Regions from separate parts of the Peribacillus sp. NJ4 genome, predicted to be linked through region 2. Evidence: riboswitches for the same ligand, from Rfam matches in the RefSeq annotation. Region 2 holds a riboswitch; each other region holds the start of a gene.
What was found. Region 2 has a riboswitch for cyclic di-AMP ahead of QUF94_RS22200 (APC family permease). Riboswitches for the same ligand answer to the same signal wherever they lie in the genome.

Region 1 (4,292 bases), 3.6 Mb from region 2:
CAGAATCCATTAAGCTTCGCAACGAGTTAAATCGTTTCCTCTGTTCAATGGGTATTAATTTTGTTATATACGACCTGGATGTCGTTACAAACATGGACCCTGCCATATTGATCACCAAGACAAGGGAATAGATGACCCAAATAGAAGAAGTCAATGGCAGCAAGGCTATGAATACCGCTCGAAATAGGTCAAGTGCCACCATAAGATTCCGCTTATTTATCCGGTCGATCACGCTGCCTGCCCAAACATTCGTAAATATGGCAGCCATCGGTTTAACGATATAAAGTCCAGCTACCGCTAAAGCTGAATCAGTCATATCCAGCACGATTAAATTAAGTGCAATAAAATAAACCCATGCACCAAAGTTCGAAATCCCGATGCCGCACAATAGAATGGAGGGATATTTCCAAGCTACTAATAAATTTTTGAATGTCAACGCTTCTCCTCCTTAGAAAAGGAAATATAAATCCCATCCCCAGGAAAGGCTTCTCGGGGGACGAGATCAATAGTGCGGTGTTACTATGCACCATAACGGAAGATCCCGTCACAGCATACCCTTCCCGAGAATTGCTTCAATTTATGCTTACTACTCCTTCCAGTTGACGGTGCTCTCTGAAAAGTGGTCATTTCATTTGCTTTCTCTTCATTACATCCATATTCATCATTTTCTAAATTTTAACATTATTGTATTAATAGTGTAAACGTCATAATTTTCAACGCAAAAAAACTCATTCAAAAATAAATGAGTTTAAAAGCAAAACAAGTTATGGATTTTTCGCTCTAGTTCCCGGATAGTACACAGGATGACATAATTTCAGTTGATTTACCTTAGAGAAAACAATTTTAACAACGGATTCTTTTTCTTATCCGTTATCCTTAACTCATTCATTATGATTTGATCCTCATGATCGGCTATCCATTTCCTTAGTGCATCTTTATCCTGGCATTGTGTTAAATATGTCTGTCCACCCTTGCCTGTAGCGTTAATAACATATCTATTGAACGTCTTCTCCATAATTGCCCGCCTTTTTTATAAAATGTTTAAAACCTTTTAATAAGAATGCCATACTTTTTTTCTTTATGATTTTCAAAAGAAAAATAATTTATTTATATTAGAAAATAGATTTGCAATGACATGTTCTACTTGAAAGTGTTGAATAAAGTACATCGATGTTGGTTAACATATTCGGATTAATCGAACCTATCATAATGTGCTAACTAATATTTGTCAATACGTTTTTCAAATGTAAATAAAACGTAAATTTTCAGTTTTGTTAAAGAAATATTTTTTTACACTTTAGGGGTTTACAACTGCTAAATGATGGGAGTAGAATACGTTTATCAATTTAATGCATTTCGGCCAAAACTCAAGGAATTGAGTACGGAGGACCCAATCATTTGGGGTTAATTCTGCCTTGCAGAAGGGATGAGATCAGCTCTTTCGCCATCCTACCCGTCAGCTAACTTCGTCGGCTAAAGCGAAGGAGGTCATAAGACCGCCTATTTCGGGAGCTTTTTTTTCACGCTTTTTGTGGCAAAATAGCCTTTCGATGTTTTCGCAGGTCTTTTTATTATGCTTTGAAAAAGATTCATAAAGAGGATTGATGGTTAAGATTTCATAAGTTTTACACAATATTTTTATAGGTAGGGATGATCATTTGATAAAAACAAAAAATTTATTGGATCCGCCAAAAATCCTTGTACTCGGCTTTGCCATCCTGATACTTATTGGGGCCTATTTGCTGACCCTGCCGATTTCGACTGAAAATGGGAATGGTCTTTCTTTTCTGGATGCTTTATTCACCTCAACCTCCGCTACATGTGTAACAGGGCTTGTCGTGGTGGATACGGGGACGACTTTCACCACCTTTGGTGAGTTGGTCATCTTAACACTGATTCAGATAGGCGGCCTAGGGTTCATGACATTTGCCACGTTTTTCTTTTTCTTATTAGGCAAAAAGATTTCTTTAAAAGGCAGGTTACTCTTGCAGGAGTCTTTAAATAATCTATCCATGGCAGGTGTAGTCAAGTTAGTAAAACGGCTTTTAATTTTCACGGCCATCATTGAAGGCGTGGGTGCCCTGATCTTATCGATCCGCTTTTCTTTTGACATGCCAATCGGCAAGGCGATCTATTACGGGGTTTTTCATTCCATATCGAATTTCAATAACGCCGGCTTTGATTTAATGGGGGAATTCAGGAGTTTGACCCCTTATGTATCGGACCCATTCGTAACCCTTACCGTCGCCTTCCTCATCACGTTTGGCGGAATAGGTTTTATCGTAATGAATGAACTATACGAATATCGTGAAACCCATCGTTTATCCGTACATACGAAGGTTGTTCTGATGACTAGCTTGACCCTTACAATCGTCGGCGCAATTTTAATCTTTTTATTCGAGTTCGGTAATGCCAAAACATTGCAGCCTTTATCTTTCATGGGTAAAACGTTATCGTCTTTATTTCAATCGGTTTCACCAAGGACAGCAGGCTCCAATACGTTGAATATCCCTGATTTAACTCAACCTACATTACTGCTCATCATTTTCTTGATGTTCGTTGGGGCTTCACCCGGATCGACTGGCGGCGGGATTAAAACAACAACATTTGCGACGCTTCTTGGAACGGTTTGGTCACAGATTAAAGGAAAGGGCGATGTGGTATTATTCCGTCACCGCATTTTGAATGAAACCATCTTTAAAGCATTATCCGTTACATTCATCGGGGTCTTCCTTGTTTCAATCATTTCCATTCTGCTGACCATCACAGAAAGTGGAAGTGATTTCTTGATGATTTTATTTGAAGCCACTTCAGCATTCGCCACAGTGGGACTTTCAATGGGTTTGACCCCCGAATTATCACCGGTTGGCCGAATGCTCATCATTTTCACGATGTTTGCAGGCCGGGTGGGTCCTTTGACTTTTGCCTTCGCCATCGCAATGAGGCGTAAGCCAGATCCCTTCCGTCATCCAAAAGGGAAAATCATGATTGGTTAACCATAAATGAAGGAGTGTAAATGATGGGAAAACGACAATATGCCGTAATCGGTTTAGGCAGATTCGGAAGCAGTGTGGCAGATAGATTATATACCGCTGGCCAAGAGGTATTGGGTATTGATATCAGCGAAGAAAGAGTCGAGAATGCAGAACTGAGCGTTACCCATGCAGTCATGGCGGATACCACTGAAGAAGAGACATTGAAATCCATCGGGATTCGTAATTTCGATTGTGTCATCGTAGCCATCGGAAATGATATGCAATCAAGCATTTTGACTACCTTGCTTTTAAAAGAGCTTGGGGTTAAAAAGGTCATTGCCAAAGCACTTAATAAAAATCACGGTCAGGTGCTCACTAAAGTTGGTGCCGACTGGGTCATCTATCCTGAGAGGGATATGGGGGAACGGGTCGCGAACCAGCTCCTGTTCCCTAACATGCTGAACTATATAGAGCTGTCTAAAGAATACAATATCGAGGAAATCATCCTCCCCATGAGTATGAAGGGAAAAAGCCTCAGGGAACTTGATTTACGCGCAAAATATAATATCAGCGTCATTGCCATCGTGAGTAATGGAGAAATTATCATAGCACCGTCACCAGATCAGGATATCCATGAAAAAGATATGCTTTTGGTCGTTGGCAATAAAGAAGACCTAGCCGTCTTTGCAAATATTGAATAATCTGGCAGGTTCCGGCTCTTGCCTTATGGAGCCCGCCACCTATTTTGAATGTAGCATTCACCTATACATGCGAGAAGACCGCCATATGGAGGTCTTCTCGATGAAATTTATAACGAGCATACCCTTGCCAAGTATATGTATGTATTATTTTATCGTACTGATCGCTTGGGCAAGAGTGGACTTTATCGTCACTTTATCAAAAGGCAGTTGAAGCTTAACGGCAGTCATGGCTATTTCCGGCCGAAGTCCTGAAAGGGTTGTATGAATTCCGATCAAATGTAAGGATTCAATCAATTGTGACAGTTGGTGGGCGGATGCACTATCTATTGCATGAACGCCCGATAGGTCAATGAAAAGCCTGGTGACATTTTTTTCAGCGCACTTTTGTAAGGTGTTTTCAAGCAAGGACATGCCCCTCGTCGTGTCAATATCGCCTATCAGGGGAAGCAACGCGGTATTATCTTTAAGGGAAATGATGGGCGTGCTCAATTCATCGATCGTGGCCTGTTGGGCTTTCATAATTTTATTGGCATATTTATGATTCGCTTCCGTAAACCTCTCCATCACTTCACTGAACACCTTGACCACTATCCGATGCCAGGAATTTACTTCCTCC
Region 2 (4,292 bases):
GATATTCAAGTCATCCCTGAATTCATTCGGAAATTCAATGAAGGTTGTGAAATTGTATATGGTGTCCGCCAGAAAAGGGACCTTGATTCATTTTTTAAACGAACATCTGCAACTGGTTTTTATAAATTGATGAACAAGATGGGGGTTAACCTTATCTATAATCATGCCGATTTCCGGCTAATGAGCAAAAGGGCGATCGTGGAGCTGGAACAATTTGAAGAAACGAATCTTTTTTTACGGGGAATCGTCCCGCTCATTGGGTTCAAGACGGACTCTGTTTATTATGACAGAAAAGAAAGATTGGCTGGGGAAACGAAGTATCCATTAAAGAAGATGGTTGCCTTTGCGCTTGATGGCATTACTTCTTTTTCAGTTACGCCGATCCGGCTTGTATTATGGCTAGGATGTCTTTCCTTTTTCATTAGCTTACTCTTTGGGTCATACTTTTTATGGTTAAAGTTTTATGGACAGACCGAAACGGGCTGGACCTCATTAATTACCTCCATATGGTTGATCGGTGGACTGCAGTTGATTGCTGTCGGCTTGATTGGGGAATATATCGGTAAAATATATAATGAATCCAAACGCCGGCCTAAATATATTGTTGATCTGGATCTATTTAATCCGCTCGATTTAACAAAACGGGAGCAACTAGACAATGAACGGAACAGTATTGAAAAACTATCTAAAACACACTAATTCCTTTATCCGCTTTTTATTGGTTGGAATAGTCAATACAGCGGTTGGACTTTCCATCATGCTTTTTCTCATGAATGTTCTTGATTTATCTTACTGGATCTCCACCTTTTTCGGCAATGGTTCGGGAGCTGTAACGAGTTTTCTGTTGAACAGGACATTTACCTTTAAAAGCAATATAGACTTGCGGAGAGGAGTTGCCCGTTTCTTTTGCGTCATCCTGATTTGTTATTCCGCCGCTTATTCTTTAGGACAAGCCATTGCAGAATCGATGGAAGGATCCGTTCATTTATCCATGCAGCAAAATGTGGCTGTACTGATTGGAACAATCTTTTATACAGTACTTAACTATATTGGCCAGAAATACTTTGTCTTTAAGAAAAGTAATTTGAGACCAATTCAAGAAGGAAGGAACTAATTAGAGTGGATCATTGGGAATAATGAATAATGCCCTCTGATTGGATGGAAATTAAAGTTGACTATCCAAGCGGGGGCAGAACTGTTTAATGGGAAAGGCGAATTAGTTGATTGATTAGATAGGTATTCAGTTTCGTTCTTCGCTGTCTCCATGGTGGCTGATGATTTTTCCTTTTGTGGACCGCCATATTGTTCATTGATTGGTTAATGCTTTGACCTGAAAATTTTCATCAGGTATTATTTGTTTTTTTCTTCTTTTTTAGACATGTCATTCACCTCTTTCCTTCCTTCAATCATTTGTTTTGATGCCTTATGTAATATACGTCATGAACAAAACCTCACTAACAATAAATTATTCTTTTTCCGTGTAAAATTTTCATTTACTTTTCCATTTCACGGGAGTATGATAATCAACAGTTTCATATTTCTAAATCGCTTAAACCTTATGGTACGGGGGACCCGTTATAGGGATTGTTTTTCAATCCAAGGGGTGAATCCTTTCAAGGTAAAGGTAGGGCTACTCTTAGGTCCGAATCCGACAGCTAACCTCGTAAGCGTTATATGAGAAGGAAGGTGGAGCTTGTCAGACAAAAAAAATGATGTCTACAGGTCTATTTAGCTATGACTTGTAGGCATTTTTTATTTCGTCTTGTTTTTTGCAATAACTGGGGGAACATAAATTTATAACTAAAATATGGTGGTGAATACTTGATGTTATCTTCTATAAAGAGGTTCTTGATAGGGAGACCTTTAAAATCAAATGCACTTGGCGAACAAAAGCTAAACAAAACTAAGGCTTTAGCCATCCTATCTTCTGATGCATTGTCTTCGGTTGCTTATGGACCGGAACAAATATTGATCGTTCTCATCACGGTCGGTGCCGCGGCATTCTGGTATTCAATCCCGATAGCAATCGGGGTATTGATCCTGTTAATGGCCTTGATCTTGTCCTATAGACAAATCATTTTTGCCTATCCCCATGGCGGGGGAGCCTATGTGGTTTCAAAAAACAATTTAGGCATCAATCCAGGGTTGATAGCTGGAGGATCCTTATTGGTCGATTATATATTAACTGTCGCTGTAAGTGTTTCTGCAGGAACGGATGCCATCACGTCCGCTTTTCCAGGCCTGCATTCATATAATGTCGGCATAGCCATCATTTTCGTCATTCTACTTACCATCCTAAATCTTAGGGGGGTTACGGAGTCGGCCTCTGTTTTGGCCTATCCGGTGTACCTATTCGTTTTAGCATTGTTCATCTTGATTGGTGTAGGAATTTACAAGATCTTGACAGGAGGAGTTTCACCGGAATTGCACGCGCCAATCGGGACCCCGGTAGCGGGTATCAGTTTATTTATACTGCTAAGAGCATTTGCATCAGGCAGCTCCGCATTGACAGGAGTCGAAGCGATTTCCAATGCGATCCCGAACTTTAAAGATCCAGCCCCGAATAATGCTGCAAAAACTTTAATAGCGATGGGGTCCTTACTAGCTGTATTATTTTCGGGAATCGTATTCTTAGCCTATTATTTAAGCATTGTTCCCAGCGCAGAGGTCACGGTCGTCTCGCAGATTGCTGAAGAGATCTTTGGACGGAATTTCATGTACTTCTTCATTCAAGGTACGACTGCCTTGATCTTGATACTGGCCGCAAATACTGGCTATTCGGCATTCCCGCTGCTTGCGGTAAATCTTGCAAAGGATAAATTCATACCAAGGGCGTTTACGATTAGAGGGGACCGATTAGGATATTCCAATGGAATTATCATACTGGGGCTTGCGTCCATCATCTTAATAGTAGCATTTGAAGGACATACAGAAAATCTAATTCCACTTTATGCTGTAGGGGTATTTATACCATTTACGCTGTCCCAGACCGGGATGATCGTTAAATGGCTCCGCGAAAAGCCAAAAGGCTGGTTGGTTAAATTAACCATTAATTCAATTGGTGCCATTATTAGCCTGATCGTCACGATGATATTCTTTTTAACCAAATTTACTCAGGTATGGTCTGTTTTGATTTTTTTACCAATCATCATTTTAATTTTTCATCGAATTAGAAAGCATTATGAAGCAGTTGGTGACCAACTGAGGATTACAACTTGTGAGCCCATCTTACCAATAGAAGGGAATATCATTCTTGTACCTGTGGCGGGTATAACTCATGTGGTTGAGAATTCCTTAAATTATGCTAAATCTCTTTCAGCACATCAGATCATTGCCGTTTATGTTGCTTTTGAAAGAGAAGATGAAAAGAAATTCGAAGAAAAATGGAAAAAGTGGCAGCCTGATGTTAGACTCGTCACACTGAACTCTTATTACAGAAGCATCATTCAGCCATTAACTAAGTTTGTGGATACAGTTGAACATAAGGCGAGTGAATCTAACTATAAAGTTACAGTGATCATCCCGCAATTCATTCCGAAGAAGGGTTGGCACAATATTCTTCATAACCAATCAAGTTTACTGATTCGGGCCTACTTACTTTATAGAAGAAATGTAGTTATTACGACAGTGCCATATCATTTGAAGAAGTAATTTAAGAATAGAAGCAGACCTTGATCAGGTTTGCTCAGACTGTAGGTAAATTCGAAGAAAGCGAATTTGCCTACAGTTTTTTTCTTTAAAAAACGTTCCAGTTGTTTTCAGAAATCCGCTCCCTTTCCGCCGACTGTCTGCCAAGCCACCTCTACGCAAGCGACTCAGGTGTCCCGTCTAACCAGTTATTCGGCAGGAGTGTCGCAAATTTCTTCAATCTATTGGGGGTTTCATAAAACAGTAAAGACCATTTTATTAAATCATAGTTCGGGATGAGACCATTCCGAACTCCCTTTTGTCGACAAGCTGGGCAAACCTTGATAGGGTTTGCTTCTTTTTATTTTTCACCCTAGAAACTTACAGAGAATCAAGTGTTCTGTAAGTTGGATATTGGAACGGAAGGGTGGTTTTTGAACACTTCATAAAATTACCAAGGTTCAATTCAAATAATGCGAACATATTAAAAAGAAGACTAAATGAAATTTCCGCTATAGATTGGAACTTACATATATGGGGGTTGAAGATGGATATATTATTAGCTCTCTTGCCGGCATTATTCTGGGGAAGCATCGTTCTATTTAATGTGAAACTGGGGGGAGGACCCTACAGTCAAACATTAGGTACAACGATTGGCGCCTTGA
Region 3 (4,292 bases), on a different contig from region 2:
TTGATATTGGCTACGGAACTGGAAGAACCACATTTGCACTGTATAAAAAAGGATTTCAAAGTATAACGGGAATCGATATAACACCTGCCATGCTTCATGAAGCCGAAAAAATATCGTACGAATATAACCTGGATATACCCTTTATCCTTGGCGATGCAACGAAACTCCCTTTCAACAATTCATCATTCGATAAAGCAATCTTCGCTTTTAATGGTTTAATGAAAATTCCCCAGCGAAAAAATCGTACATTAGCTTTAAATGAAATAAATCGTATTTTAAAACCAGAAGGCATTTTCATTTTCACAACACACGACCGTGATAAAAACGAATATTATATGAATTTCTGGGAACAAGAGGAAATTATTTGGTGTGAAGGTAAACAAGATGAGAGGCTTTATGAGTTTGGGGATATTTTCACATTCGGAAAGACACCTCAAAAAGATACTTACCTCCATATTCCAACACAACTTGAAGTACTTGATGGTCTTGAAGAAGCAGGGTTTACAGTCATCGAGACCTTTTACAGAAGTGAATTATTCCATGAAAGTGATGATGTAAACGTTTTCTCTTCTGATTGCCGCTTCTGGATCGTTCAAAAATAAGGTACATTTTTTAAAATTCAAAAAAAATCCAGAGTGACATATCACTCTGGATTTTTTGTATTAAGAAACTTGCTCTAGTTCTTTATCGGAAGGCGGGTTGAATTGACCTTCCCATTTAGAGATGACGATTGCTGCAAGTGAATTACCAATAACGTTTACTACTGTACGTCCCATATCAAGAATACGGTCGATACCAGCAATAAATGCTAGACCTTCAATAGGAATACCAACTGTTCCTAAAGTCGCTAAAAGAACTACGAAAGATACACCTGGTACGCCCGCAATCCCCTTAGAGGTGATCATTAACACTAGCATCAGCGTAATTTGCTCATACATACTTAAATCAATTCCGTACATTTGAGCGATGAAGATAGCTGCTAACGCTTGGTATAATGTAGAGCCATCAAGGTTAAAAGAGTATCCAGTCGGAATAACAAATGTAGCAATATGTTTCGGACATCCCGCTTTCTCCATTTTTTCCATGATTTTCGGAAGAACAGCTTCTGAACTTGCTGTAGAGAACGCAAGAATCAATTCTTCTTTTAGAAGTTTAATCAATTTAAAGATATTGAATCCTACAAATTTCGCAATAAGACCCAGAATGACAACTACAAAGAAAATCATTGTTCCATATACAGAAAGCGCTAACTTTCCTAACGGAATTAAAGATTCCAGACCGAACTTGGAGATGGTCACACCGATTAGTGCAAATACCCCGATTGGAGCGAATTTCATGACCATATTCGTTAGGTAAAACATTCCTTCAGCTGTACCTTGGAAGAAACGGAATACTGGTTTACCTTTTTCACCGATAGCCGCAATACTAAGTCCAAACAACACGGAGAAGAAAATGATCGCTAGCATATCGCCTTCTACCATAGCTTTAACCGGATTGGATGGCACAATGTGAACGATTGTATCTACGAACGATTCATGTTGCTTAGTTTCGGCTGTATCGACATAGGTAGAAATATCAGTTTGTTCTAGCTTGTCCATATTTACACCAACACCAGGCTGGATGATATTCGCTGAAATTAAACCAACAGCAATCGCAATCATAGTTACCACAACAAAGTATGATATTGATTTAGCGCCAAGTTTACCTACTGATTTTAAATCGCCTACACCTGCAACAGCAACGATAAGGCTTGAAACGATGATCGGCACTACAATCATTTTAATCATTCGTAGGAAAATGTCTCCGAATGGCTGTAAAAAGTTTTGGGCCGTCTCATTACCATAAAAAATGGCACCAACGATAATCCCTAAAATTAAACCAATGAAAATTTGGCTAGCTAAACTTAATTTGAATTTCTTCATTTACTTTCCTCACCTTCCATAAAGTCTTTGATGCAAAAACATTTTTGTCTCGGTAAGGGAAACAAGATACTAATAAAAGAAAGTAATTTTTCTTTTTTTGAAAAACTCTGTCTTTACGCCGAAAAAAAAGACACTTCATGTGTCGATTTCTTATTGGCGTGAATATTCACACATGTTCCCTTAAAGACGCTGACGAGGTTAGCTGTCGGGTTAGGAATTGGAAACACAAAGCCCTTTCATTTCTGAATTCACCCCTAGCGGATAAAATCCACAAAAATGGGTCCCCCGTTCTTGGAATAAGATTAAGCGAGTTAACTTATAATAAAATATTATACTAAAAACGTTAATCTGTAAATATTTATTCGCAATCATTCTTGAAATAAACCTCAAAATATGTCTGAATATTCTGTATTAATGAATATTGTACCTATAATTTCATTGCCTAATTTTTATACATATAAGTTATATGGATATAGAAATAGCAACTAATTTGACATCCTCTCTCCTGATGAAAGAAGCGGTTATTTTTCCAAAATGCCAAGTAACAGATATCTTACTTTTTCCCTAGAGCTGAATTTCTTATAAGTATTAGTTTTCACTTTTTCAAATTGAATTGGAGTAATAAAATAAGAATGGTTCTTCACTACCCTATTCGGTTCTAATAGGATGACGTCACCTACGGATGGTCCCTTTATGAGTTCTTGCTTTCCTTCTGCTTTAAGTCCTTTTGTGATGTAATGTTTATCCACAAAGCCTTTTTTAGTCAACTTGTAGACATGCGGCTGTTCTTTGTAATGGACTGCCTCTATAGGAATGGAGGGTACACCCGCTTTCTCATTGGTTATTACAGTAAGATTGACTTTGGATCCCACCAACAAAGGTTCGGTTTCTTCACCTTCAGGTTCGATTAAAGCCTGAAATGGAAATCTGTTATCTTTTTTTATGGACGGCTCTTCTGCTGGATAGGAATGGATACGGCCAATCTTCCCTTTCAAAGTCTTTTTTGAGTCAGAAGAACTTGCTTTTATAGTCATGCCCACTTCAGCCTTTTTCATCTCCTCTTCGGAGAAATCACCTTCAATTGCCATATTTGTCGAAATAATGGATATAATGGGATTATTCAGGTTTTTATTGATATTCTTAACTACACCATAAGCTTCACTGGTCGTTACAATCGCGCTGGACTGCTCCTCAATAGACCTTAATTTAGCATCAAGCATTTTAACTTTTTCATTCAAACTGTTTTTTTCGAGTTCCTGCTTGTACATTTCTTGCTCAATGTTACTTTTAATAAGGTCTGAAGAGCTTGTTGTTATATCGATATTCAAGTTTCTTTCCACCGATTCATCAATGACCGCTTTATCGGGATCACGGGTCAATGTCCCTTGATAAGACCTCAACTTCCCTAAGTATTGGTCAATCCCTACAATTTCTCCCTCAGCGGCAGCTTTCTCCGATTCTACATTCGCTTTAAGCGCATCAAGTTCGGTTGCCGTATACTCAAACAACGAGGAGCCAGCCGTTACCGCATCGCCTTCTTTTACAAGGAATTTCTTAAAATCATTCTTCTTGGTATCGAAATAGATATCATACTCTTCCAAAGGTTTAATTACACCATTCGTTTGAATGGTATCCGTAATTGTATCTTTTTTTACCATTGTCCAGTTTTCCACGAAAACAGTTCGTTCCACTTTGCTTTCCTTTTTTTCAATAAGGTATAAGTTAACGGTTATCAAAACAGTCGACGCAATAGAGACCGCTGCTATTTTCCATTTCCCGCTCATTCTTTTCACCCCGCCTTATACAAATACGCCCACTTGGATATATGCTAAAAAGGCTTTAACAAACCAAGTGGCCAGATAGAATAGAACAATCATTAAAAAGATCAAATAATTATTTCGTTCTGAAAATTCCTTTAAATAAAAATATTGCAGGGCAATAATAAGAAATTGAAAAATGGTGATTTCGCTGAAAAAGTGAATAAAGTAATCACTTCTGAGAAAATACTGACTGATGATTCCTAAAGAAAAAGGATTGGCATCGTTGCCTATATCCATTAATACGAATAGAGGAATCAATAATATTTTTTCCACCAATTGCAAACCAAAAATGATCATTTGAACGATGACTATTTTTATGTACGGAATATCCGTAACGATCCAAAAGAATAGAGCTGATAAAAATATGTATATGGAAGGGTGGATTATGCCTGCTATTATATTGCCGCTCAATATCAGCAACTTTCCTGCTTCAAATTCATTAACACCCATCTTCGTGATTTCTTTGGAAAATGATTCTGATCCAATGCCAAAATACCCCTCAATAGCAAATACTAAAAGACTAAGAAGATATAAAAATAGTAATTTCCAA

Region 1: linked by a shared signal. The riboswitch ahead of QUF94_RS04320 (TrkH family potassium uptake protein) and the one ahead of QUF94_RS22200 (APC family permease) in region 2 are both predicted to bind cyclic di-AMP.
Region 3: linked by a shared signal. The riboswitch ahead of QUF94_RS26940 (cation:dicarboxylate symporter family transporter) and the one ahead of QUF94_RS22200 (APC family permease) in region 2 are both predicted to bind cyclic di-AMP.

The regions. Positions count from the first base shown of each region.
Region 1 covers NZ_JAUCFQ010000001.1:846,282-850,573, reverse strand. Annotated here, with positions in the region: gene QUF94_RS04330 (MFS transporter) at 1-436, opposite strand, end outside; gene QUF94_RS04325 (hypothetical protein) at 824-1,015, opposite strand; cyclic di-AMP (ydaO/yuaA leader) riboswitch at 1,349-1,490, shown strand; gene QUF94_RS04320 (TrkH family potassium uptake protein) at 1,662-2,996, shown strand; gene QUF94_RS04315 (potassium channel family protein) at 3,020-3,676, shown strand; gene QUF94_RS04310 (STAS domain-containing protein) at 3,821-4,292, opposite strand, start outside.
Region 2 covers NZ_JAUCFQ010000001.1:4,453,718-4,458,009, reverse strand. Annotated here, with positions in the region: gene QUF94_RS22210 (glycosyltransferase family 2 protein) at 1-699, shown strand, start outside; gene QUF94_RS22205 (GtrA family protein) at 659-1,114, shown strand; cyclic di-AMP (ydaO/yuaA leader) riboswitch at 1,537-1,686, shown strand; gene QUF94_RS22200 (APC family permease) at 1,825-3,651, shown strand; gene QUF94_RS22195 (RhaT/GlcU family sugar-proton symporter) at 4,175-4,292, shown strand, end outside.
Region 3 covers NZ_JAUCFQ010000006.1:172,703-176,994, reverse strand. Annotated here, with positions in the region: gene QUF94_RS26945 (class I SAM-dependent methyltransferase) at 1-602, shown strand, start outside; gene QUF94_RS26940 (cation:dicarboxylate symporter family transporter) at 663-1,922, opposite strand; cyclic di-AMP (ydaO/yuaA leader) riboswitch at 2,095-2,241, opposite strand; gene QUF94_RS26935 (efflux RND transporter periplasmic adaptor subunit) at 2,444-3,706, opposite strand; gene QUF94_RS26930 (hypothetical protein) at 3,722-4,292, opposite strand, start outside.